3 regions of the Litorilituus sediminis genome follow, and region 1 is predicted to be linked to each of the others. Evidence: predicted binding sites of a transcription regulator. Region 1 holds the regulator's gene; each other region holds the start of a gene.

Region 1 (7,800 bases):
CAACTTTAATAGAGCATAAACTCCACGACTTTTTTCGTATTTAGGCGGTATTTGCCATACTGGTTGATAAGTTCTTGATTCAAAAACACTTGCCAAAAAACAACCGTATTTTTAAAGAAAAAAATTATTTTTATTGGAGAGATTTGTGGTCAGTTGATTTGGCGCATAGATCAAAATCAATGGCGGTGGTAAACTGTGCGCCATAAATAATTAGCTGTTATAGCTAGAGTGAAGTGGAATATAGCTAAGAAAGCTCAACCATACCAAGTTAAGAGGATATATTGGTGACAGAATTAAAGAATGATAACTATTTACGTGCGCTATTAAAGCAACCTGTAGATTACACACCAGTATGGATGATGCGCCAAGCTGGCCGTTATCTGCCAGAATATCGTGAAGTAAGAAAAGACGCTGGCGATTTTATGTCGGTTTGTAAAAACGCTGAGCTTGCTTGTGAAGTAACAATTCAGCCATTACGACGTTTTCCATTAGATGCGGCAATCTTGTTCAGCGATATTTTAACTATTCCTGATGCTATGGGTTTAGGTTTATATTTTGAAACCGGTGAAGGACCTAAGTTTGAACGTCCTATTACTTGTAAAGCTGATGTAGATAAAATTGCTGTACCTGATCCAGAAGATGAGTTGGGTTATGTTATGAATGCTGTTCGTACTATCCGCAAAGAACTGAATGGTCAAGTACCGCTAATTGGTTTTTCTGGTAGCCCATGGACATTAGCAACTTATATGGTTGAAGGTGGTAGCTCTAAAGGTTTTACTAAGATTAAGAAGATGATGTTTGCTGAGCCACAAACATTACACTTACTTTTAGATAAGCTAGCTGACTCTGTTATCAGTTACTTAAATGCGCAAATTGCCGCTGGCGCGCAATCTGTGATGGTATTTGATACTTGGGGTGGTGTGTTATCACCACGCGATTACAAAGAGTTTTCATTGCAATATATGGCGAAAATCGTTGATGGTTTAACTCGTCATAATGAAGGTCGCCAAGTACCAGTAACCTTATTTACTAAAAATGGTGGTATGTGGTTAGAAGATATTGCTGCGACTGGTTGTGATGCGGTAGGTCTTGATTGGACAATCGATATTGAAAAGGCCAAAGCACGTGTTGGTGATAAAGTTGCCTTACAAGGTAATATGGACCCATCTATGCTTTACGCACCATTACCGCGTATAGAGCAAGAAGTGTCGAAAATCTTAGCTGGTTTTGGTGAAGGTGGTACAGGTCATGTATTTAACTTAGGTCATGGTATTCACCCTGATGTTAATCCTGAGCATGCTGGTCACTTTATTGAGTCAGTACACCGCTTAAGTAAGCCTTATCATAAATAAGCATTTAAGCTTTGAGCATAATTTGAAAGGCCTACACAGTGATGTGTAGGCCTTTTTGCTATTTAAGCTGAGTTTTTATTTAGCCGATTCTTGTGGATATTTGAGCTGGTATCTAGGTAGCATGCTTTGATTACCGACTAAACCACCTTGATGAATGTAAATAATATCTTGATTGCTTTTACGCGCTTTTAAAAAGTCCAGTAAGCATAGCCAGCCTAGCGGATCATAGAGTAGTTCAAATTCAATACCCGTTTGTGCTTTTAGTTGCTGCCAAATTTGATAAAACTCCGCATACAGCTTACCAAAGTGATATTTTTTCCGGCTTGGCAGTATTGTCGGCCAATGAGTGCTGTTAGTGTCTAACTCGTTAAATTGCTGTTTTAAGTAGTCAGGCGTGCCCACACAAGCACAGGTCATCACTTGAAAGGGTAAATACTTTTGCAGATACAATGCGGTGGTACCTGTGCCTGCAGGTAACATAAAGACAGGGTTATTAAGCTCAAGTTCCTGGCATTGCTGAATTAACTCATTGGCTAACTGTTTTACACCAAAAGCCGCCTCTTGGCATCGACCACCTTCGGGAACGCTTAGGTGATTACGGTCAAAATCAAGACTTTGTACATAAGCTTCAAGGTTGCTGGTTAGCTCTTTTACTTCAATAATTTTCGCGCCTAGCTTAAGAGCAGCGGAATAATTACCTGTAGGTTGTGCTTTTAGCCAGTGTGGAATGGGTTTGCTATAGAAGTTAAGTTGCCAGCCTTTTAGCTTAGCAAGCGCTGCTAGCGAGTATAATGAATTAGCTTGAACTGAGCCATAACCCACCAGTGTTTTTACGTTAGGAAAGTCATGTGCTAAAAAATAGGCGAATTTACGTGCCTTATTGCCACTAAATTGGGCATGAAGTAAATCATCTCGTTTAATAAATACTTTATGACCGTGAAAATGGCAGGCTTGTATAGGTGAGTTAGCCAGCAGTTGCTCTGCTGGCTGTTGCATTTGGCTCATTACAATTGAGGTTTATGGTTCTTGCAGTAAATCTAAAAATTGTTGAGATTGCTTAATAGCTGAATTCATTTCTTTAATTAACAGTTCAACATCTTTTTTAATTGCGCCATATTCACCTTCTAAAGCGCCAATAGCACGAGCATTTAGATTATGTTTTAAGTACAAGGTGTTATCTTTTAATGCCGCTAACACAGGCGCCATTTTATCGTGTGCTCTATGCATTGATTTGATTAAGGTTTTATATTGACGTTGTGTAGATTTTAACTTGGCCTCGCTTTGTCTTCTGAGTTTAGCGCTGCTGTATTGTTCCACTTCATCTTGCCATTCATCAAAAAGTGCTTCCGCGACATCTTCAATAGCAGCTATTCTACTAGCAACTTCTTCTGACGCTTCTTTACTGGCATCATACTGATCTTTAGTTGCTTGGTATTGCTCTGCAAGATCGCCACCGTCATAGGCTATTAACTGTGAAAGTTGCTCTAAGGCAGACGTAAATTGTTCTTGAGCGTCCTTTTGCGCATCTTGAGCGTTTTCAACGCGATCTAACATGATATCGCGCTTATGTTGGCCAACAGATTCCATGGCGGAGTAATAGGCTGATTGACAGCCTGTTAAAGTGATTAATATAGAAGAAATTAACAACGCTTGTGCTAAAAGTCGCATCAGTTTGTCCTTAGGTTGAATGTTGTTAGCTAATTATAGGTATAGAAAAAGTTTATCAGCTTTGCATTCGATGTGAAATAAATCCGTGCCAAGCTAACAAAAAAGCCATAATGATTCAGTCATTATGGCTTTTTTTGCTAATTCAGTGATAGCAGCTTATTATTCTTCGTCTTTCTCTTCATAAGCACTAAAGTCAGTAATACCTTGTGCTTCTAGTAATCGACGTACGCTCGCCGGCAACTTTTCGTTATTATCTTTGGCTAAATCTTCATCATCTGGTAACGGTTGACCAGTAAAAGCATGTAAAAATGCTTCGCAAAGTAGTTCACTGTTGGTTGCGTGTCTTAAATTATTTACTTGGCGACGGGTTCTTTCGTCGGTTAATACTTTAAGTACTCGCAAAGGAATTGATACGGTAATTTTTTTAACTTGTTCGCTTTTTTTACCGTGCTCGGCATAGGGATTAATATACTCGCCATTCCACTGAGCCATGGAGATTCCTCTATAGTAGCTATTGTAATAATATATATTTTCTGGGGCTAGATTTTACCTTGTCGGAAAAGTGAGTCAAGTAGAAGTTTAGAAGTCTAAAATATCTTGACGCTTACAGTTAAAGTGTTTAGAGTTATAGACGTCCAAACATCTATACGTTTTTTTGAGTAAATGAGCGAATCTAGCTCATAAATGGAGAACACTATGTCGATTAAAAATATTACCACTTCGGCAGTACAAGCAGGCATTAATACTGATGAACATCACGGTGCAGTGGTACCTCCTATCCATTTATCTAGCACATACTCATTAAAAGGTTTCAATGAAAAACGAGAGTTTGATTACTCTAGAACAGGCAACCCAACTCGAGCAACCTTTGCTCAAGCCATTGCAGAGCTTGAGCAGGGTAGTGTTGGTATTGTCACTAGCACAGGCATGTCGGCCGTTCACCTTATTTGCCAGTTATTATCAACAGAAGATACTATTGTTATTCCTCATGACTGTTATGGCGGTAGTTTTAGGCTATTTACTCACCTAGCTCGTCGCGGCCAATTTAAGCTTGTTGTTGTTGATCAAAATGATGAAGCAGCATTTGCCCAAGCTTTAGCGCAAAAACCAAAATTAGTGCTGTTAGAAAGCCCAAGTAACCCGTTATTACGCTTAGTTGATATTGAAAAGCTAACTAAAGCTTGTCATCAAGTAGGCGCACTTGTTGCGGTCGATAATACGTTTTTATCACCAGCATTGCAGCAGCCATTAGCACTCGGTGCTGATATTGTTTTTCACTCCACCACTAAGTATATCAATGGTCATAGTGATGTTGTTGGCGGTGTTTTAGTCACAAAAGAACAGGCACTAGGTGAAGAGCTAGCCTGGTGGGCAAATTGTATTGGTATTACTGGTAGTGCTTTTGATAGTTTCTTAGCGTTACGTGGCTTAAAAACCTTACCGGTAAGAATGAAACAGCATCAAGAAAATGCTAATGAAGTTGCTAAATTCTTAAAACAGCACAGTGCAATTGACGCGGTTTACTTTCCAGGCTTTGCAGATCACCCAGGTCATGATATTGCCAAAAAGCAACAGCAAGGTTTTGGCGCTATGATGAGCTTTGAAGTAAAAGGTGGCGTTGAAGCGGTTAAAAAGTTATTTGCCAATGTAAAGTTATTTACATTAGCGCAATCACTCGGTGGTGTTGAAAGCTTGATAAGTCATCCATCAACCATGACTCATGCTGGTATGGAAATCGAAGCGCAGCTTGAAGCGGGTATCACGCAGTCATTAGTGAGAATTTCTGTCGGCATTGAAGATGTTAATGATATCATTGCAGATCTTAATCATGGTTTGAGCCAAAGCCAGTTGTAGTAGGTAGGAAAATTAATGACACAGACGCAATTAAATGTTGAACAGTCTAACGCAACAAGTTTTGACGCGGTAACAGAAAATCATTTGGCCAAGCATGCAATTCAAGTACATAAATTTGGTGGTAGTTCACTAGCATCAAGTCAATGCATAAATCGTGTGCTTGAAATAATTAAAAGCCACTGCCAAATCAATGATATTATTGTGGTTTCGGCCAATGGTGATACCACAGATCATTTATTTTCTTTATATCAGCTAGCGCAAGAGCAATTACAAGCAAGTTTAGAAGAGCAAGACCCAAGACCGTTAGAGGCTGCCGTAGCGGCGTTAAGCAAGCAGCAGCAAGCTTTAATCACAGAGCTATTAAATGCCAATAATGCTAAGCAGTTAATTCACTCTTTAGCGGCAGATATTGAACAGCTTAAAGCGTGGTTAACTGGTGATTTATCAGCGCATCACAATAATATTTTAGCCTTTGGTGAGTTGTGGTCTGCACGCTTATTATCTGCTTTGTTAAATGAAAAATTATGTCCTAGTAATAGTATTGATGCGCGAGACTTTCTTGTTATCGATAATGAGGTAGATTGTTTAGTTGATACTGCAACTAGTGCTGCGCAATTAAGACAGCATAGGCAATTTGGCAAACTTGCCGTGATCACTGGCTATATCAGTAAAGATGAGCGCGGTCATACCTGTACCTTAGGGCGCAATGGTAGTGATTATTCAGCAACCATTGTCGCCTCATTAGTGGATGCGAGAAATGTCACTCTTTGGACCGATGTTGACGGTATTTATAGTGCCGACCCTCGTATTGTACCAAGTGCGCGTAAATTGCACCGTTTACCTAATGGTGTAGCCAAAGAGCTTGGCCGTTTAGGTAACCCAGTACTGCATGCTAAAACCTTATTACCATTAATTAACCCGTTAACTGAGCATCACACCCATTTGCATGTTGCCAGTAGCTTTGATGCTCAGGTTGCAGGTACTGAAATAGGTAAATTTGGTCAGATAGCCAAACAAGAGCTATCGGTTACTTATTTAAATGATTTATTGCTTGCCCATTCAGAAAGTTTTATTGGCGAAGCGGCTAACAAGGTACGAGCTGAGTTTGCACCTATTTGTGTTGATGATAAGCAAGGCTTTGTGGTGATTACACAGGCTCAACAAAAAGCGTTAAGTCAATGGCTCGCAAGTCATGATACCGAAGTTAAATTTAATCCTGTGTCGATTATTGCCACCGTGGGCCATAAGGTGGCTGAACGTGGTGATATTAAAGCGCGCTTTAAGCGCAGCTTAAGATCTGTAAAACCATTACATTTAGTCAACAGTGACAATAGTCATAGTGTGATTGCGATATTGTCTGAGCCTTGTACACCGGAAATTCTTAATAATGTCCATCATGATATGACTAAAGATGCCCGTCATATTGGTTTAGTTGTTGCAGGTTTAGGTAATATTGGTCAGCGTTTTCTTGAGTTATTACCAAGTCAATTAGCTAAAGTAGAGGCACTTGAGAATACTCACTTGGTTGGTTTACTGTCTTCGAAGAAAGCACTGATTAACAATGATGGTATTGATGTGAACCAAGCTTTGTCTTTATTTGAGCAAGACTCACAAGGCTATGATAACCAGCAATTGCTCTCTTGGCTTAGCCATCACCCTTACGATGAACTTATCGTTGTTGATATTACCCCGAGCGAAGATTTTAGCTTGTTATATGAGCAGTTTTTTCAGCAAGGTATCCATGTTATTGGTGCTAATAAGTGGGCGGCATCTAGTAGCACAGCACATTACAATAATTTAATACAGCAAGCAGAGCGGCATCATAGTATTTGGCTTGGCAACACCACGGTTGGCGCAGGTTTACCGATTAATTTTGCCATTGATGATTTACGCCACAGTGGTGATGAAATTAATCAAATTGCCGGAATTTTCTCAGGCACTTTATCTTGGTTATTTGAAACCTATGATGGTAGTACTAGTTTTTCAAGTTTGATGTTAGATGCGTTACAGCAAGGTATTACTGAGCCAGACCCAAGAGAAGATTTATCAGGGCGTGACGTACAAAGAAAACTATTAATACTTGCTCGCAAAGCTGGTTTTGAGTTATCACTTGATGATATTGATTGTCAAAATTTGGTGCCAGAGCATTTACAAGCATTAGATACACAAGCGTTTCTTGCCAGAGCTGATGAATTAGATGAATTTTTTGCTGATCAGTTAGCCAGAGCAAATGCCGATAATGCATGCATTCGTTATGTTGCTAGATTACAAGCAACACCTCAAGATGATTCCGCTAATGGCCTTAAATTAACGGCGAAGGTTAGTTTAGAGGTATTAGCAAAAACTGATGCTTTTGCCAATTTAACGCCGTGCGATAATATATTTCAAATCAGTAGTCGCTGGTATCAAGATAATCCTTTGATTATTCGTGGCCCCGGTGCTGGGCGAGATGTTACCGCTGGCGGTTTGCATTCAGATTTGGTTAATATTTGCCAACAATTGGCAAGTAAACAAAACCAAGTGAAAATTAAAGGGATAAATTAGCCGCAACTTAGCGCAGTAATAGCTTGTACTGCGCTAAACTTTTTCCTGTTATCGCTATAGGGTTGTCATTAGCACTATAGTGAAAAATTTAGTTTCATCGGGAGTGTTGTAAAGGCTAAGCCACTATTGATTTTCTTAGTATTTGCTAGCATTATAAACTTATCTCAATTTCCGGATTTTGCTTTATTGAAGTATGCCTAGTGAATCTCCTACTCAAACATTCTTTACTCGCCAAGTCGCGCAGCTTTTAGATAAGATTTATGGCCGTACCCGTAAAGATTCTATGCTTGAAAGGGCAATTGCGTTCTTTGAAAATGATGAGTTTAGACCCTCAAATGAGCAGTTATCTGATAATGAGCTAGAGCTACAAAAGTTAGAACAA
Region 2 (7,800 bases), 720 kb from region 1:
CTTTTCATGGTCAATATTTGATAAAAAAACTCTCATTTTAGCTTGGCTAAATTTTACAGTTTTCATTTCATATCTTAGTTGCCGCACAACAAAAAAATCGCTAAATTGAGCAATAATCCGCCAAATGCAACTGCTGGTTGACAAAATTACAAGCTCGCTTGATAGCTTGCAACTGCATGATTTCCTAAGCTTAAGGCTCAATAAAACCTGAAGAGATGAATGTAATGATACTAGCAGAAAAAATTATCAAATGTCGAAAGCAGCTTGGCTGGTCACAAGAAGAATTAGCCGAAAAAATGAATATTTCTCGGCAGTCTGTCTCAAAATGGGAAAGTGCCAATAGCATTCCAGACTTAAATAGAATTATTAAGCTCGCAGAAATTTTTGATGTCACCACAGATTATTTATTAAAGGATGAACAGGAAGTTAGTCAGCCTAATCAAGAAACTAAGGTTAGCAATCTTAAGCAAGTATCAATGGAGCAGGCGAGCGAGTATGTAGCAAATAAATTGAAAGTGTCAGCCTTGGTAACTAAAGGTGTCATATTATGCATTTGCTCGGTGGTACCGCTATTTTTCTTTTTAGCTATGGCTGAAACAAATCGCCTAAATATCACTGATGATATTGCAGCAGCGCTTGGTATTGTTTGTATTTTAGTTATGGTTGCTATTGCGGTGAGTAATTTTCTTAAGACTAATCAATATGAAGAACAGACTTCGTTAATTGATGAAGAGTCGTTTGAGTTAGCTTATGGCGTACATAGTGTTTTTCAAGATAAGTTAACAAAGTTTAGAGCAACTTATAATCGTCGACTATCGATAGGTATTTTCTTATTTATCATTAGTTTTGTGCCGTTAATGCTGGCAAATATATTCTTTGACGGTAAAGAATTAATGATGTTGATGCTTATCGTGTTATTTATTTTAATTGCTGCTGGTGTTTTTATTATTTCACCCGTATCCGCTGAGTATGATGCTTACAACAATATTTTAAAAGACTGTTCACTTAACTCAGAAAAGAGCAGACGCGCTAAACGTGCAGAAAAGCTGGCTGCGTTTTATTGGCCTTTATTGGTAACCATTTATTTAGGCTGGAGCTTGTGGACCATGAATTGGGCCGTTACTTGGATAGTTTGGCCGGTAGGGGCCGTGCTGTTTGGAGCCTTGGTCGGTTTAATGGAGCTGTTTAGTAAAGAAGAGCTGTAATAGTATTTTTGCCGGCGCAATCTCAAACAAGGTAAACAGTAACAAGGCATTGCATGACTCCTTGTTACTGTTTTAGTGACTTACATTGATGATAATAACTTAGGATTAGTCACTAAGTTACGTACACCATGTGCATGATCTTCGTTAAAGGTATTACCCTGGCACCACTTACCGACAGTTTCGATATTCACTTTGGCAATTTTTGGACGAACACTCCAAGAGACTTGTAGTGGTGAACCTTTCTCGTTATAGCTTGGGCCAGTAGTAGAGCCAGCATACTGAATTGCTGTACCGGTATTATTAGGGATATTCACCGCTTGGTGCTTGCCATTAACGACAGCGTGCTTGGTTAATTCACTAAAATCGAGAGCATGCTTGTCGTTTACTAGTACATAAACTTGAGTTTCAACACGCAATTGCGGGTTCATAATAGCGTCACTTAAACAGGCGCCTAATGTTGGTCCCGGATTAACTTGTGCGCTGGTATGCACGTAATGCAGCTCAATGGTATCACCTGGGTGCAGGCCGCCATGTTTGCTAGGACAAATCTCTTGGTTAACTTTTTTCGTTTCAGCTGCGGTTAGCTTTCCTGAGTAAACAAAGCCGGTTTGAAAGCCAGCACCGTCACCATTGCCCGCGTATTTATTAAATTCACCGCCTTGATGTTCGGCATTTTTGTGGAAGTGAATATTACATAGGTTCATATCTTGATACTTAGGTGCTTGGTTGAAGATACGAGCATTGCTACCTTTTAAGGTATCGATATTGCGCGGAGACTGCGGGCCAAAGCCTTTGCCATCGGTGTTCTTTTCCAGCATAGCACGCTGTTTAGCTATGTATTCATCAGAGACTGTGCTGTGATCACTAGCTGCGTTCGCCGCTAGCGGTACTAATGTTGCTGCAACAATTGCAGGAAAGGTATTTTTATTCATATTTTTGCCTTAAGTTTATTAAATATTCTGTTCATCTCGGATTATTGCGCTTACTTTATAGTGGCTTAGCGAAAGAGCTAAAATTGATACCGTTTGTCTTTTTTAATCATGTCCCTTGGTATAGTTGCTCTTGTTTAATAAAGTCTGTTTTGTGCATTAATTAGGTAAAGTAAGTTGTGATTTTTCGCCCTTAGATTATGGTCGCAGTATGCTACACTAAGCAGCAATTCAGCTAGGTATTTACCAAGATATTCTGTTAAAAATTGTAATCGATAAAATGCATATAATGTATGCAGTATCAAAGGCTTAACTTAAGTAGTGAACAAGTGAATGAGCAAGAATAAAAATAAGTTATTACGCTACCAAGCAACCTCGGTTGCCGATGTGTTCGCGAAAGAAACACAACTGCTAAAACAGGTACAAACGGGAGAGTTAAATCAATGTTTAATGCTGTGGCAGGCAGATAAGCCGACCTTGGTATTACCTGCTGGTAATAAGTGGCCTGAATCGCCAGAGTTAGCGCAAACATTGGCTGAATCTGGTTGGCAAATACTATCACGCAAAACTGGTGGTGCCCCTGTGCCGCAATGTCCGGGGGTGATTAACTTATCTCATATGTATACTTGGCCGAGTGAGCAAGCTTATTCAATTACTCAAGCCTATGAAAACTTATGTACGGTACTGACGGCATTTTTTGCTGACTTAGGTATTGCTTGTCAGGCGCATGCAACTGAACATTCGTATTGTGATGGTGACTATAACCTTAATATCAACGGTAAAAAAATTGTTGGTACCGCCCAGCGAGTTGTATTGAAAAAAGGCGGCGGTAAGGTGGTTTTAGCACAAGCGTTTATATTAATTGATGTGCTGCTTGATGAGCTTATTAGGCCTGTGAATTTGTGCTATCAACAATGTCAGAAACAAGAGCGTGTTAAAGCAGAGGTACACACTAGTTTATATCAGCATATCAATGACAAATTATCGGTAGAGGCATTATATAACCAGCTAAGCCGTGCATTTATTAATAGTGAGTTATATCGATGAATAACAGCGTGTCAGTTGATGAAAGCTTATGCCCATTATGTCAGCAGAAAAATAATTGTCAGGTAGCAAGCGCCTCATCTTGCTGGTGCATGCAGGCTGAAATGCCAGAAGAACTAAAAGATAAAGTGCCAGAGCCCCTTAAAGGTAAAGCCTGTATTTGCCAGCAGTGTCAGCGCGCTTTTCTGCAGGCTAATGACTGCAGTTAAATCCCGCCATCGTTAATCATTAGCTCCTTTTTATGCCTGGTAGCTTTTAACTAAGCGAACTCTAAGCTAATAGAGTTTTGACCATGGTCTATAGTAGTAAAACTAATAAATTATTTATTTTCGTTATCTTGCCTTTATTGCTCTTCTTGGTAACTGGTTGAATTATGAATAAAATATTGGCTGTTACTCATGGGTATAAAGTATATTTAATTTTGACTGAGCTTATTGTCACTTCTGATGGTTGACAAATAATACAGGATGTATAAACATATAGACGTCTAAACATCTAGGTGTCGTAATCTAGCTAAAACATGGGAAGAACATTTTGACTGCACAATCAGAGTTACAAGTTAGATATAACGATATTTATCGAGGGGTTTACTTTATTGGTACTACACCACCCAAAAGTGATACGCCATTAGATCAAGTGGATGAAATTGCTGATAAGTTACTTGATCGTGTTAGCGATATCGACTTTGATGGCTTGATTGTTTATGACATTCAAGATGAAAACTCTCGCATTAACAAACCTAGACCTTTTCCGTTTAAATCGACGCTTGATTCTAGGGTTTATTCTTCGTTATTAAATAAAAAGTCGACTAGGCCTGTGATCACCTATAAAAGTGTCGTGCAGTCTAATAGTGATGATTTTAACCAGTGGGCAAATGAGGCATGGCAAGAATACGGCGTAAAAGATGTCGTGCTTGTTGGCAGCCCTTCAGTTAACAATGAAATATCTTTACCTCTAGCAGATGCCTACAAAACCCTGGTAGATAACCCACATGAGTTCTTTATTGGTGGGGTAACCATAGCAGAGCGTCACGCCAGTAAAAGAAATGAGCACGAGCGTTTAATCGCGAAACATAAACAAGGTTGTAGTTTTTTTATTTCACAAGCGATTTATAACCCGCAAGCAACCATTGATTTATTGACCCGTTATGCCATTGAGTGTCAACGTCAAGGCTTGAAACCACAACGGTTAATTTTAACTTTTTCTCCGTGTGGTAGTGAGAAAACATTAGAGTTTATTGAGTGGTTAGGTGTGAATGTGCCAGAAGCCACTAGCTTACGTATTCTAAATGCTAAAAATCCGCTGCATGAATCGATTCAGTTTTGCGTTAATAGTTTGCAGCAAATACTTGATGCGGTAATGCCGTACGATTTACCGCTAGGCTTGAATATTGAAAGCTTAACTAACCGTAAAGCGGAAATTGATGGCTCAATTCTTTTGTATAAATTATTGCGCTCTAAAATGGATAATTACTTAGCGAAGAAAGAGTTGGCGGTTTTAGGTCGCAGCTAGACTAAAAACTACAGCGCTAATGCGCTGTAGTTTATTGGCTGTACCTGTTCTTCTATTTGAATAGTACTTTTGTGGCTGTATTAACCTTTAAAAGCCTGCTCAACTTGTGAGAAATGCTCAATAACTTCAACAATTTCACCTTTAGCATCTTCACGTTGCTCTGGCGTTGTAATACCAATTGCTGCGATAGCTTGAACGGTTGCAGGGTGTACTAATAAGTCTTTGGCATGATAGCAATTCGCATCGTTGAGTTTAGGTAGTTTACCATCGGCATGATAATCAGTTTCTATCTCTGCTAATGGTAGTGACGGAATAATTGTTGCTGCTGAACTTACCGCTGTCAGATACTCCTGACATTGCGGAAGTTTCTCTTTAAATGCACTGATAATGGTTTGGGATTGCTTAACCAAATTAGCAGATTGAATAATAATGTCTTTATCAGATGCCTTATCTTCAATTAATGAGACTAAATTTATTGCGTCCTTTTTATATTGGTTAAAGGTGTGCAGTGCCTTCGTTGATGTCTCGGTTGTATTCGTGCTGCTATCTGTTTGGTTACAGGCAGTTAAAACCAGTAAGCTAGCTAGGCAAAGAAGTGTTTTCATCATGTTCAGTTTCCCCATATCAAAAAAGCTATAATACCTGAATTAAACAAAATAAACGATAATGATTTTCATTACTGTTGATATTTAAAGGAAAGGGCAAGCCTTTTGCAAGCCTAATTAAGCCGAGCTCATATATGGTCTCCTCCCGTATTGCAAGGTCTATTAGGTGATAACAGGGACAGGTTTGCTGTCATATATTCGGTCTGTTTATGAGCACTTAATTTATTTGCCCTGACCTAGATGTAAATCGCGCATATTGTCCTTATCAGGTTGTCGGTATTTTACTACCCCTGAGCTCGACAGGTTTTCAATATGCCGGTTTGACCTGTTTAATCATCTACCCATTTACCTTCGCAATTCGCTGAAGAGTATTTCTATAAAGCTTGGTAACTTTCCCCTGAAACGGTTATAGCCCAAGCTATTCTTGCCATTTTATTGGCATAGGCAACACAAGCCTTGTTATGTCCTCGTGTTGCTACGATTCGATTTATCCACTGACTAAGCTTATCTGTTTTATTTTTCGCTCTTGAGACGACTGCTTTAGCACCTTGTACTAGAAGATATCTCAGATAGCGATTTCCCCGCTTGCTTATGCCAAGTAATATGTCTTTACCGCCAGTACTATGCTGACGTGGCACCAAACCAAGTGACGCCGAGACATCTCGTCCTCTTTTATAGTGTCTACCATTACCAACCTCATTGTAGTAGCCGCTAGCGACTATTGGACCAACTCCTGGGATAGTCTGTAGACGCTGACAAGCGTCATTACTTGCTACCTGTTTCTTAATATGCTCGTCATATTGTTTAATAGTTTTATCCAAGTGCACTAGCTGACTATATAACTGAGCTAATACTTGCCTAAATGTACTACTTAAGCTTGATGTCTCATCTAATAAATCAACAACGTCCTTGCGTAAATTTTTGATGCCTTGTTTAATGCTAACTCCATATTCAAGCAGTAACCCACGAATTTGATTAGATAAGGCTGTTCTTTGCCCTATCGCTAATTCCCTGACCTTATGAATAAGCTGATTATCCTGCTCTTCAATGGTTTTTATTGGCACTGCTTTAATATGTGCCTGCTGTGAAGCTACAACAATCGCATATGCGTCGTTGTAGTCATTTTTATTTCCTGTTAAAAACGCTTTTACATGTTGAGCAGGAAGTAGCTTTACCTTATGTCCTAATGAGGCAATCTCTCTACCCCAGTAGTTGGAAGTAGAGCATGCCTCCATGGCAACAATACTTTTTGGTAAGTTTGTCACATAATGGAGCAGTTCCCGACGTTTGACGGCTTTCTTACGGACTATTTTATTTTTAGCGTTACAGCACACCACATGAAATACGTTTTTTGCTATATCTATACCAATTGTTGTAATCTGCATCTGGTCTTCTCCCGTTTTGATTGTATGCAATTCAATCATGGCACTTAAATGCCGAATTAGGGAGGAGACCATCACATCAGGTTAATAAGTATGTAGATCAAGCTTTAACTGACTCTGTGTGTTATTTGTGCCGTTGAGCTATTGTATTTTTTATGCACTTCATTATTATCCCCCTCCATCCAAGGCTTGCGAGCTAAATTAGATTTAAAGACAAAATGAGAATGTCGATGAAAGTAGAAATGAATCCTTTTGACCCATTGCTGCCGCAGGCTATGGCAGAAAAAGCAGAAGAGTTAGGTGTAGTTAAAGCGACTAAGAATCCATTACAAGCTTTTTACTTAGCCATTACCGCAGGGGTATTTATTTCTATTGCCTTTGTTTTTTATACCACAGTCACTATTGGCGCAGGCGATATGCCATTTGGTATGGCAAAGTTAGTGGGCGGATTAGCCTTTAGTATCGGCTTAATTCTTGTGGTTATTTGTGGTGGCGAGTTGTTTACCTCATCGGTGCTAACGACGATAGCGCGAGCCAGTAACCGTATTAGCAGTATGCAGTTATTGCGTAACTGGTTGGTGGTTTATCTAGGTAATATGGTTGGCACTATGCTTTTTGTTCTTATTATTTGGTTAGCTAATCAACACCTTATGGCCGACGGTGCTTGGGGGCTAAATGCCTTAAAAATCGCACAACATAAAGTACAGCATGGTTTTATTCAGGCGGTTGCTTTAGGGGTATTGTGTAATTTAATGGTGTGTTTAGCTGTATGGATGACATTCTCATGTCGCAGCGTAACCGATAAAATTATGGTGATGATTTTGCCTATCGCCATGTTCGTTGCTTGTGGCTTTGAGCACAGTATTGCAAATATGTTTATGATACCTATGGGGATTGTCATTCAAAACTTTGCAGGTCCAGAATTTTGGCTAGCAATAGGTTACACGCAAGCAGATTTTGCTGAGCTTACCTTGAGCAATTTCTTTATCAAAAATTTAATTCCTGTCACGCTAGGTAATATAATTGGTGGTGCCGTATTGGTAGGTATGACCTATTGGGCGCTGCATAGAAAAAACATTGGTTAAATCTTCATTCCATAAAGTATCCATCTTACTAAGCCCTG
Region 3 (7,800 bases), 240 kb from region 1:
CTCGTTCGCTGCTAAATCAAAATGCTGGGCAATATACTTAGTGTGCATATCATCTTTATGATCATAGCTAATGGCTGGTGCCATTTTCAGCGTCTGTGCAGTCACTCCCCCAGAGAAATATTTCTCTTTAAAGCCTGGCGATGAAACTAAGTAATATTCCATCTTGCCAAGCTTAAATGACCGATAGCCCTTAAGTGGTTTAGCCTCAGTGCTTACTGCTCCTATGGCTTCCCCTGAGCGCAGCTTATCTAAGGTTCTCTGTTCATGCTCAATAATTAAATTCAATTCAATTAATTCATTTTCCACTGCCGGGGTAATCGCTTTAATAAACCATGTAGCTAAACTATCGGCATTGACCGCTAAGGCTATTTTCAATGGGCTTGCAGGTTTATCAGGCAATAAATGTGGCAACAACTCACTTTCTAGTTGTTGTACTTTTTTAAAATGACTCAATAATTGCTCACCCGCCTTGGTAGCCTGAATTGGCTGACTGCGAATTAAAATTGGCTGCCCCATAGCTTCTTCTAGCGCTTTAATTCTCTGAGAAATCGCTGACTGACTAATAAACAGCTTCTGTGCCGCCAGCTCAAAGCTTTGATTCTCAATAATGGCATTTAATGCTGCTAACAGTTTGTAATCAAACACCTTCAGCCCTCTTAATAAGTTTTACTTATGATAGTTAAGATTTATTAATTATATTTATACAAATAAAAAGCGCAAACTTGCCTCCTAAATTACTTCAACATAAATCAGCCAAACGCTGCAAACATAGTAAATATTAAGGAGACAGAATATGAGCTTATTAGTGATGACTAAAGGATTTACCTTGGCCCTTAGCATGATCATTCCTATTGGTAGCCAAAACTCCTTATTGCTAAATCAAGGTATTAACAGAAACCATCATGTCATGACCGCGACATTATTTGTACTTTATGATGTTATTTTAATGACGCTAGGCATTTTTGGCGGTAGTTTAATTTTATCCAGTAGCGACTTGTTATTTACCTTGCTAACTTGGGGCGGCATTGCGTTTTTGTTCAGTTACGGCTTAATGTCTTTTAAAGCTGCATACCAAGGCAACACACCTAATGCGGTATTAAGTAAAGAGCATAAATCAGCCAAAATTGTCATATTAACTAGCCTGATTGTGACATTTCTAAATCCGCACGCTTATATAGATACAGTCATGGTCATAGGTAGTGTTGGCGGACAATACAGCGGTGATGCCAAGCTATATTTTTTACTGGGCACTATTTTGGCTTCTATGGTGTGGTTTAGTTGTTTAGCCTTTGGTGCTGCTAAATTTTCAACACAACTATCTCAACCTAAAGTAAAACGCGTAATAGACAGTGTTATTGGTATCATTATGTGGGCTATTGCTTGGTCACTATTTATTACTTGGTTAAATAAATAACCCGAGCTCGGCTTAAATAGCCTAAGTTTAAATAAATAGCTTAAGAGCAGTGTTAACAAGCACTGCTCTTGTTTTAGTTAACTTACTGTTTTAGTTAAATATCGCTTGGCCTGCCAGCATCCATTTTACTGTAATCACATACGCCATTAGCAAAAATCTCCTTTAATTGTGCTAGCTGACTAGAAATATCAATATCACCATAAACCCCTTGTTTTATTGCCTGCTCAACAGGTATGGTTTGGCATTTAAAGATACTGCCCTGCCACGGCCCTTCCGCCTGAATGCGACTATTTGAAAAAATAGCATAATGTTGCGCACAACTGCCTTCGCGTTCATTATTCCACTTGCCGTGCCAAACCCCGCGACCTTTAGCAATCACTTTGCCTTGCTCATCAAAACAGGCGTCTTGTAATTGCTCAGGCCGAGCCTGACTAGCCGTCAAGGCTGGGTTTTCTTTACGTTTTTGTAGCCATTTATCCATTAAAGCGAAAGCTTGTACGCTGGGATCATAATCTCGTTTTGCTACCCAAATCACTTGATTCTCGTAATGACCATTGGCCTCTAATAGTCTAAGCCGAGCGCTAAATGATGCCGACATATGATGCATATCTAATTTCTCTTCTAAATAATGACGAACATCAATAATGGGTAAATCAAGCTGGCCGATAAACACTTGTCCGCCCCGATAAGCTGCCTCAATTGCCGCAAGAGAGGCGCTATGTCTTGGCGCATGTGCTAATACTTCATCATATTCGGTAATATTGTCACTGCCCCACAGAGATAACCAAAGCGGTAACTTACGACCAAAAGGCATTACGATACTTTCAGGCTGCATTTGATGTTGCTCTTTCCAGCCACCGATATATCGATTGATATGAACAAATTCTGTTAAGGTTATTTGTTTTTGTTTAAGTGCCCTAAGGCCATATTGCACCCCTTCATTATCCCAAGTACTTTGCACTAAACCATGTTGATCACGTTTAAATAACCAAGCCATATCTTCCCAATAGTTCCAGTTGGTTTGCTCAACAACATCTTCACTGAAAAAGCTACGTAAAAAGCCTTGCCTCGGGTTATGAATAAAAGTCGACAAACCAAAATAACCATTGATGCACTCACTATTTCCTTGAGGGAAACTTGGTACCATACCCGCCATTAATTGTGCTACCGGCTGTAAAAAAGCTATCCTTTGGGGAAAGTCATGCAAAGTATTCATACCTTCTAATAACTTACGTTGATCCCACTGCTGCCAGCGACTGTTGCCTTTATCTCGAAAGGTAAAATAGTTGTTTAATAAATCGCAATCTAAGGCATAAATGGTTTGGCTAAGCATATCTGGATAAGAATATTGTGGAATTAAGCCATCGAGAATACCTTGGCTATTTTGCGCAATTAGATATTGCGCCAAACCACCACCTGAGCCGCCAATTCCTACAGTGTATAAAGGCTCGCCAAACAAGCTAACAAAGTTAAGTTTTACTCGTCTGGCAGTATCTTCTGCCAATAGCATGTTATAGGTATAGCTAGTACGATTACCACTTGAGCTGATGACCGCATAACCTGCCTGAATTTGCGCTAAGCGATTACTAATAATTTTGACGGCTTTTTGTCGACCTTGGCGAAAACCAATACCTGAGCCACCATTAAATTGATAAATTAAGCGCTTATTCCATAGGCTGCTTTCTACTCTAGTGCCTAATTCTTCTGGCGTTATTGCCATAGCTATGGTGTAAATAAAGCGATTAATACTACCTTGCTCAGCGCGAAACAATTGTAATGGCTGCTTAGCTTGAGCAAGCTGCGAAATAGAATTAAATTGCTCAGGCTTGAGCTTAACAAGGCGATCGGCTTTATCCAGATAGAAAAAATGCAATTGGCTTTTTACTAGGCAATCTTTTGAATGACCAATAATTTTACTTTGCTTATTAATATCCTCGTATACTGGCACGCCAAACCCCTGCAAATTATCAACAAGCGGTTGCCCTAATTTAGAGTCTATGGTCATACAATAAAAAGGATATTGCTTAGGGCCAGAATACAGTGAGTTACTTGGGCCGACTTCGCCAAGCTTAATTGGAAAGGAAAAGGTTTCTTTTGGCCTAGTCACTTGGCTAATATGTGGTTCAATAGGCAAAGTAAAGTTATTTTCTGCCGAGGCGATACGATTTACCTGTCGGTGCTTGTATGGGTCATCAGCAGGGTAAATGAGATAAGCAAGGGCGATAAACGCTGTAGCTAATAACAGGGTTAACTTATTAAAACGCATAAGATCACCACCTTTAGAAGTCTGAGGTTACAATCGAAAAAATTAGCGTTTTGTTGTTATTATTCGTTCTTTCAGTATAGCTAAGCCTGATCATTTTCAAAGATACTCAGCATGATTTTTAGCTGAAATTGCCCCTTTGTATGTTAACCAATAGTGTGCCAAACTGAGTGCGTCTCATTGGAAAATAATCCAAATAACAACAGCTAAACACAAGGAAGCTATATGAAAAATATATCAAAACTGCATACTGGCATTATTTTACTAACTACGCTGCTTTTTGCTGGTTGTAGCAGCACCTATCAAGGTAATGCGCCACAGGAAACAGCTGAAGGTTTAGATTTAAAACACGAAAGTCGCTCAACCTTAGCCTATCAAAAGCCCGGTGTTAACTTTGCTGAATACGACAAGGTACAAATTGCACCAAGTACTGTTGCTTTTAAGAAAAACTGGAAACGAGACTACAATCGCGGTGCTGCATCACTCTCCTCAAAGATACGTGATAAAGATATAATCCGTATTAAGGAATCTGTTGCTGGATTATTAGATGAAGTCTTTTTAGAAGAATTCTCTCGCGACAATAACTATCCGATTGTTAAGCAAGCCAGTGAAGGCACCTTACTTATCAGACCCGCTATTATTAATCTGGATGTAAATGCGCCTGATATCTCATCTGCAACCCCCAGGAAAACATTAACCAATGATTCAGGCTCCGCAACCCTATATTTAGAGCTATACGATGCGGTAAGCGGTGAAATTCTTGCCCGAATTATTGATTCACAAGTTGCTGGTGATCGCGGTTATTACCAATGGTCAAATCGCGTAACCAATCGCGCCGATGCCAAACGCATTATTCGCTCATGGGCGCAAACCTTAAGAAGCAAGTTTGATGAAACCCACCAAAGCAACAAAAAATAGCATAAAATAATGCTCTGCTAGTTTGCTCGTCACTAAATACTTTCTGTATAGCAATGAGCAAACTAGTATTTTCTACTCACCCTTTAATTTACTAACAAAAGTCTTACGAAACTTAGCCAGTTTAGGCGAAACCACCGCCTGGCAGTATTGGTTCTCAGGGTTGTTGTTAAAGTACTCTTGGTGATAGTCTTCACCACAATAAAATTCACTTACTGGCGTCACCTTAGTCACAATATCCTGCTCAAAGGCACCCGATTGACTTAGCTCAGCAATAATTTCATTAGCAATAACTTGCTGCTCATCATTCTCAAAGAAAATTTCTGAACGATATTGAGTGCCAATATCATTACCTTGACGATTAAGCTGAGTCGGATCATGTAAGGTAAAAAAGATCTCTAAAATCTCTCGGTAACTAATGATATCGGCATCAAAGGTTAAACGCACCACTTCAGCATGGCCTGTATCGCCAGCGCAAACTTCTTTATATGTTGGTGCAGCACTGTCACCACCCATATAACCCGACACTGCCTGCTCTATACCTTGCAAGCTGTTATATGCCGCCTCTATACACCAAAAACAGCCACCAGCTAAAGTTGCCTGTTGAATATTCGTCTTATTAGATTTTTCTGTCATAGCCTCACCAAATCACGTGAATTTATCTCGAGTAACAATACACCATAGACGTTTAGACGTCTATTTGTTTTTTGCTGATCTTTATCAACTTGATGTGCCTTGCTTAACTTTTTTGCTCATTAATCAGGTAAGATGCTAATTAATTTCATTTAGCCATAAAAGACTTATGCCAAAATTCATCAAAAGAGCAAGCCAAATACAAGCCATTATTGCCTTGCGTAGCATAGCAATTACCATTCAGCTATTGCTGATCTTTTTTGTTAATTTAGTACTGCATTACCAGTTACCTTGGACTCCGCTATTTAGCGTCATAGGTCTCGAAGTATTGTTTACCTTAGGTAGCAGCTTCTATTATAGAAAACACCACCCGAGTGATGATAAGAACAGCCAAACCGCCATTTTAATTCAAATTTGTGCTGATATTATTTTCTTATCACTACTACTATTTTTCAGCGGCGGAGCAACCAACGCCTTTGTATCTTTGTTACTTATCCCAATTGCCATAGCGGCAGTTACCTTAACGCCAATATTATTAGCCATAGTAGCCTCATTGGCTATTTTCTCTTATAGCGCCTTACTTTGGTTTCTGCCAATGAGTGTTATGCATGGCAATATGGAAGGTCACTTTATTGGTATGGGCATTAACTTTCTTTTCTCAACACTGGTTGTTGCTTTAGTGGTAGGCAAAATGGCGCGTAGCATTAACCAGCAAGAACTGGCCATTGCTGCTTATCGAGAAAATTTGCTCAAACAAGAACAGGTTACCGCACTTGGTGTTGCCTCAGCTCAGGTTACTCACCAATTAGCAACCCCTATCGCCACCGTGCAATTGCTTGCCGATGAGCTGGCTGAAGATTTCCCTAATAATCCCGTCATAGATGATATGCAAGAACAACTTACGCGCTGTCGTGAGAGTTTGGCAGACTTTAGAGCCATGGTATTTTCCATTAAAGAGCAAACAATAAAGCCTATTAGCTGCCAACAATTACTCGATGATATAAAAGACAATATCTCTGTTAACTACCCTGATATTGAACTTGAACTTATTGCTAGACACCAAGATAATAACAGCATCAATGCTGATGCCGCTTTATTGCCCGCGATTCTAAATCTTATTAACAATGCCATTAGAGCGAGTAAAGCCAATAACAGCCTGCGTTTAAGTATTGAGAGCCAGATCATCGGTGAAAATTGGCAATTAAGTATCAGAGATTACGGTTTAGGTTTTACTCTGAAAAAATTAGCAGAGCTCGGGGTAAAACCCGTTGCCAGTGAACAAGGATTAGGCATGGCGGTTTTTCTAAGTCATGCGAGTTTAGAAAGGCTAGGTGGTAAGTTAGCATTAACAAACCATCAAGATGGTGGCGCTTTAGTTACCTTAAGTTTACCCGCTAGCCAAGCTTAGTGGCCCAAAAGAACAAACAATAAAACACGGAGTTAGACATGAAATTACTCATAGTTGAAGATGACATTGTCTTTGCCAACACACTAAAAAGACGATTGGAAAAGCACGGCTATGAATGTACCCATGTTGATAACAACAATGACGCCCTGTTAGCGTGTCATCGTATTTTGCCTGACTATATCTTACTTGATATGAAGCTTGCAGAAGAAACCACATTAAATATCATCACGCCTCTGCGCAAACTAAGACCACAAAGTCGTATTATATTACTGACAGGCTTTGCTAGTATTGCTACCGCAGTTGATGCCATAAAGCTAGGGGCAGATGATTACCTTGCTAAACCTATAGACAGTCAAACCCTACTAGCCACCTTGAGCAATACCAAGGCAGCCACGATAGATATCAAAGACGAGCCTGAACAAACACTGTCAGCAGAGCAAGTAGAATGGCAGCATATTCAGCAAGTATTAAAGGCTAATCAAGGGAATATCTCTGCCACCGCCAGACAGCTTTCCATGCATAGGCGCACTTTACAGCGTAAGCTACAAAAGCGCCCACAAACCAGCTAAGCAGAAGCTAAAAGTTATAAGCGACATGCTGATGGAAGCGAATTAAAAGCTCATTTTTACTAGGCGATATACCTAACTCTTTTGCCATTAATTGCATTGCTTGCTCAATTTGATTTAGAAAACGCCCGTAACCATATTCTGTACTATTTTCTTTCGTGGCAACAAAAATAAGCTGGATAGTATCCGTTAATTCATTAGCGTCCCACTTACTGACAATGCCACATGGTGTTTGCTCAGGGTTGTAACCAAGCATTTGCAACTCGCCTACCCTAGAGACAATTTCATGAATGCTATAGCGCACTATAGGCACAAGACCATTAGCAATAAGTGCAGCATTATTTAAATTATACTGTTTAGCTGCAAGGGTAAACACATTGGTTAAGTGCGTATACAAAGGGTTGTAAGGGTCTTGAGAGCTATTGTCTAGCTCTACCAAGTTCAAAATATCATTATTGATGTTTAAATTAATCACCGCATAATTCATCGCGCTATGATTAATAGGCAACTCAACATGTTGACTGGCATAGCGCTTATCAATTTGTCTCAGTTTATGTACTTGCGTTGATGCACACCCCTTTTCCTTGGCAAATAAATCATA

What was found. The regulator MetJ, encoded in region 1, represses methionine synthesis genes. The targets are predictions, from matches to a motif close to TAGACGTCTAGACGTCTA.
Region 2: a site for MetJ is predicted at 3,659-3,676, ahead of EMK97_RS12415 (methylenetetrahydrofolate reductase). Genes of this name have one in related genera too.
Region 3: a site for MetJ is predicted at 5,274-5,291, ahead of msrA (peptide-methionine (S)-S-oxide reductase MsrA). Genes of this name have one in related genera too.

Annotation. Positions count from the first base shown of each region.
Region 1 is NZ_CP034759.1:2,069,068-2,076,867, reverse strand. It holds gene hemE (uroporphyrinogen decarboxylase) at 285-1,352, shown strand; gene EMK97_RS09240 (1-aminocyclopropane-1-carboxylate deaminase/D-cysteine desulfhydrase) at 1,428-2,348, opposite strand; gene EMK97_RS09235 (DUF2959 domain-containing protein) at 2,370-3,023, opposite strand; gene metJ (met regulon transcriptional regulator MetJ) at 3,180-3,512, opposite strand; gene metB (cystathionine gamma-synthase) at 3,717-4,874, shown strand; gene metL (bifunctional aspartate kinase/homoserine dehydrogenase II) at 4,890-7,418, shown strand; gene EMK97_RS09215 (hypothetical protein) at 7,612-7,800, shown strand, end outside.
Region 2 is NZ_CP034759.1:2,787,598-2,795,397, forward strand. It holds gene EMK97_RS12395 (helix-turn-helix domain-containing protein) at 225-1,205, shown strand; gene EMK97_RS12400 (delta-class carbonic anhydrase) at 1,286-2,137, opposite strand; gene EMK97_RS12405 (lipoate--protein ligase family protein) at 2,468-3,181, shown strand; gene EMK97_RS12410 (cysteine-rich CWC family protein) at 3,178-3,387, shown strand; gene EMK97_RS12415 (methylenetetrahydrofolate reductase) at 3,713-4,690, shown strand; gene EMK97_RS12420 (hypothetical protein) at 4,771-5,298, opposite strand; gene EMK97_RS12425 (IS110 family RNA-guided transposase) at 5,670-6,680, opposite strand; gene focA (formate transporter FocA) at 6,908-7,762, shown strand.
Region 3 is NZ_CP034759.1:2,309,206-2,317,005, forward strand. It holds gene EMK97_RS10270 (LysR family transcriptional regulator ArgP) at 1-645, opposite strand, end outside; gene EMK97_RS10275 (LysE/ArgO family amino acid transporter) at 794-1,414, shown strand; gene EMK97_RS10280 (DUF6351 family protein) at 1,509-3,680, opposite strand; gene EMK97_RS10285 (DUF3313 family protein) at 3,903-4,595, shown strand; gene msrA (peptide-methionine (S)-S-oxide reductase MsrA) at 4,668-5,228, opposite strand; gene EMK97_RS10295 (sensor histidine kinase) at 5,395-6,633, shown strand; gene EMK97_RS10300 (response regulator transcription factor) at 6,672-7,202, shown strand; gene EMK97_RS10305 (DUF3083 family protein) at 7,210-7,800, opposite strand, start outside.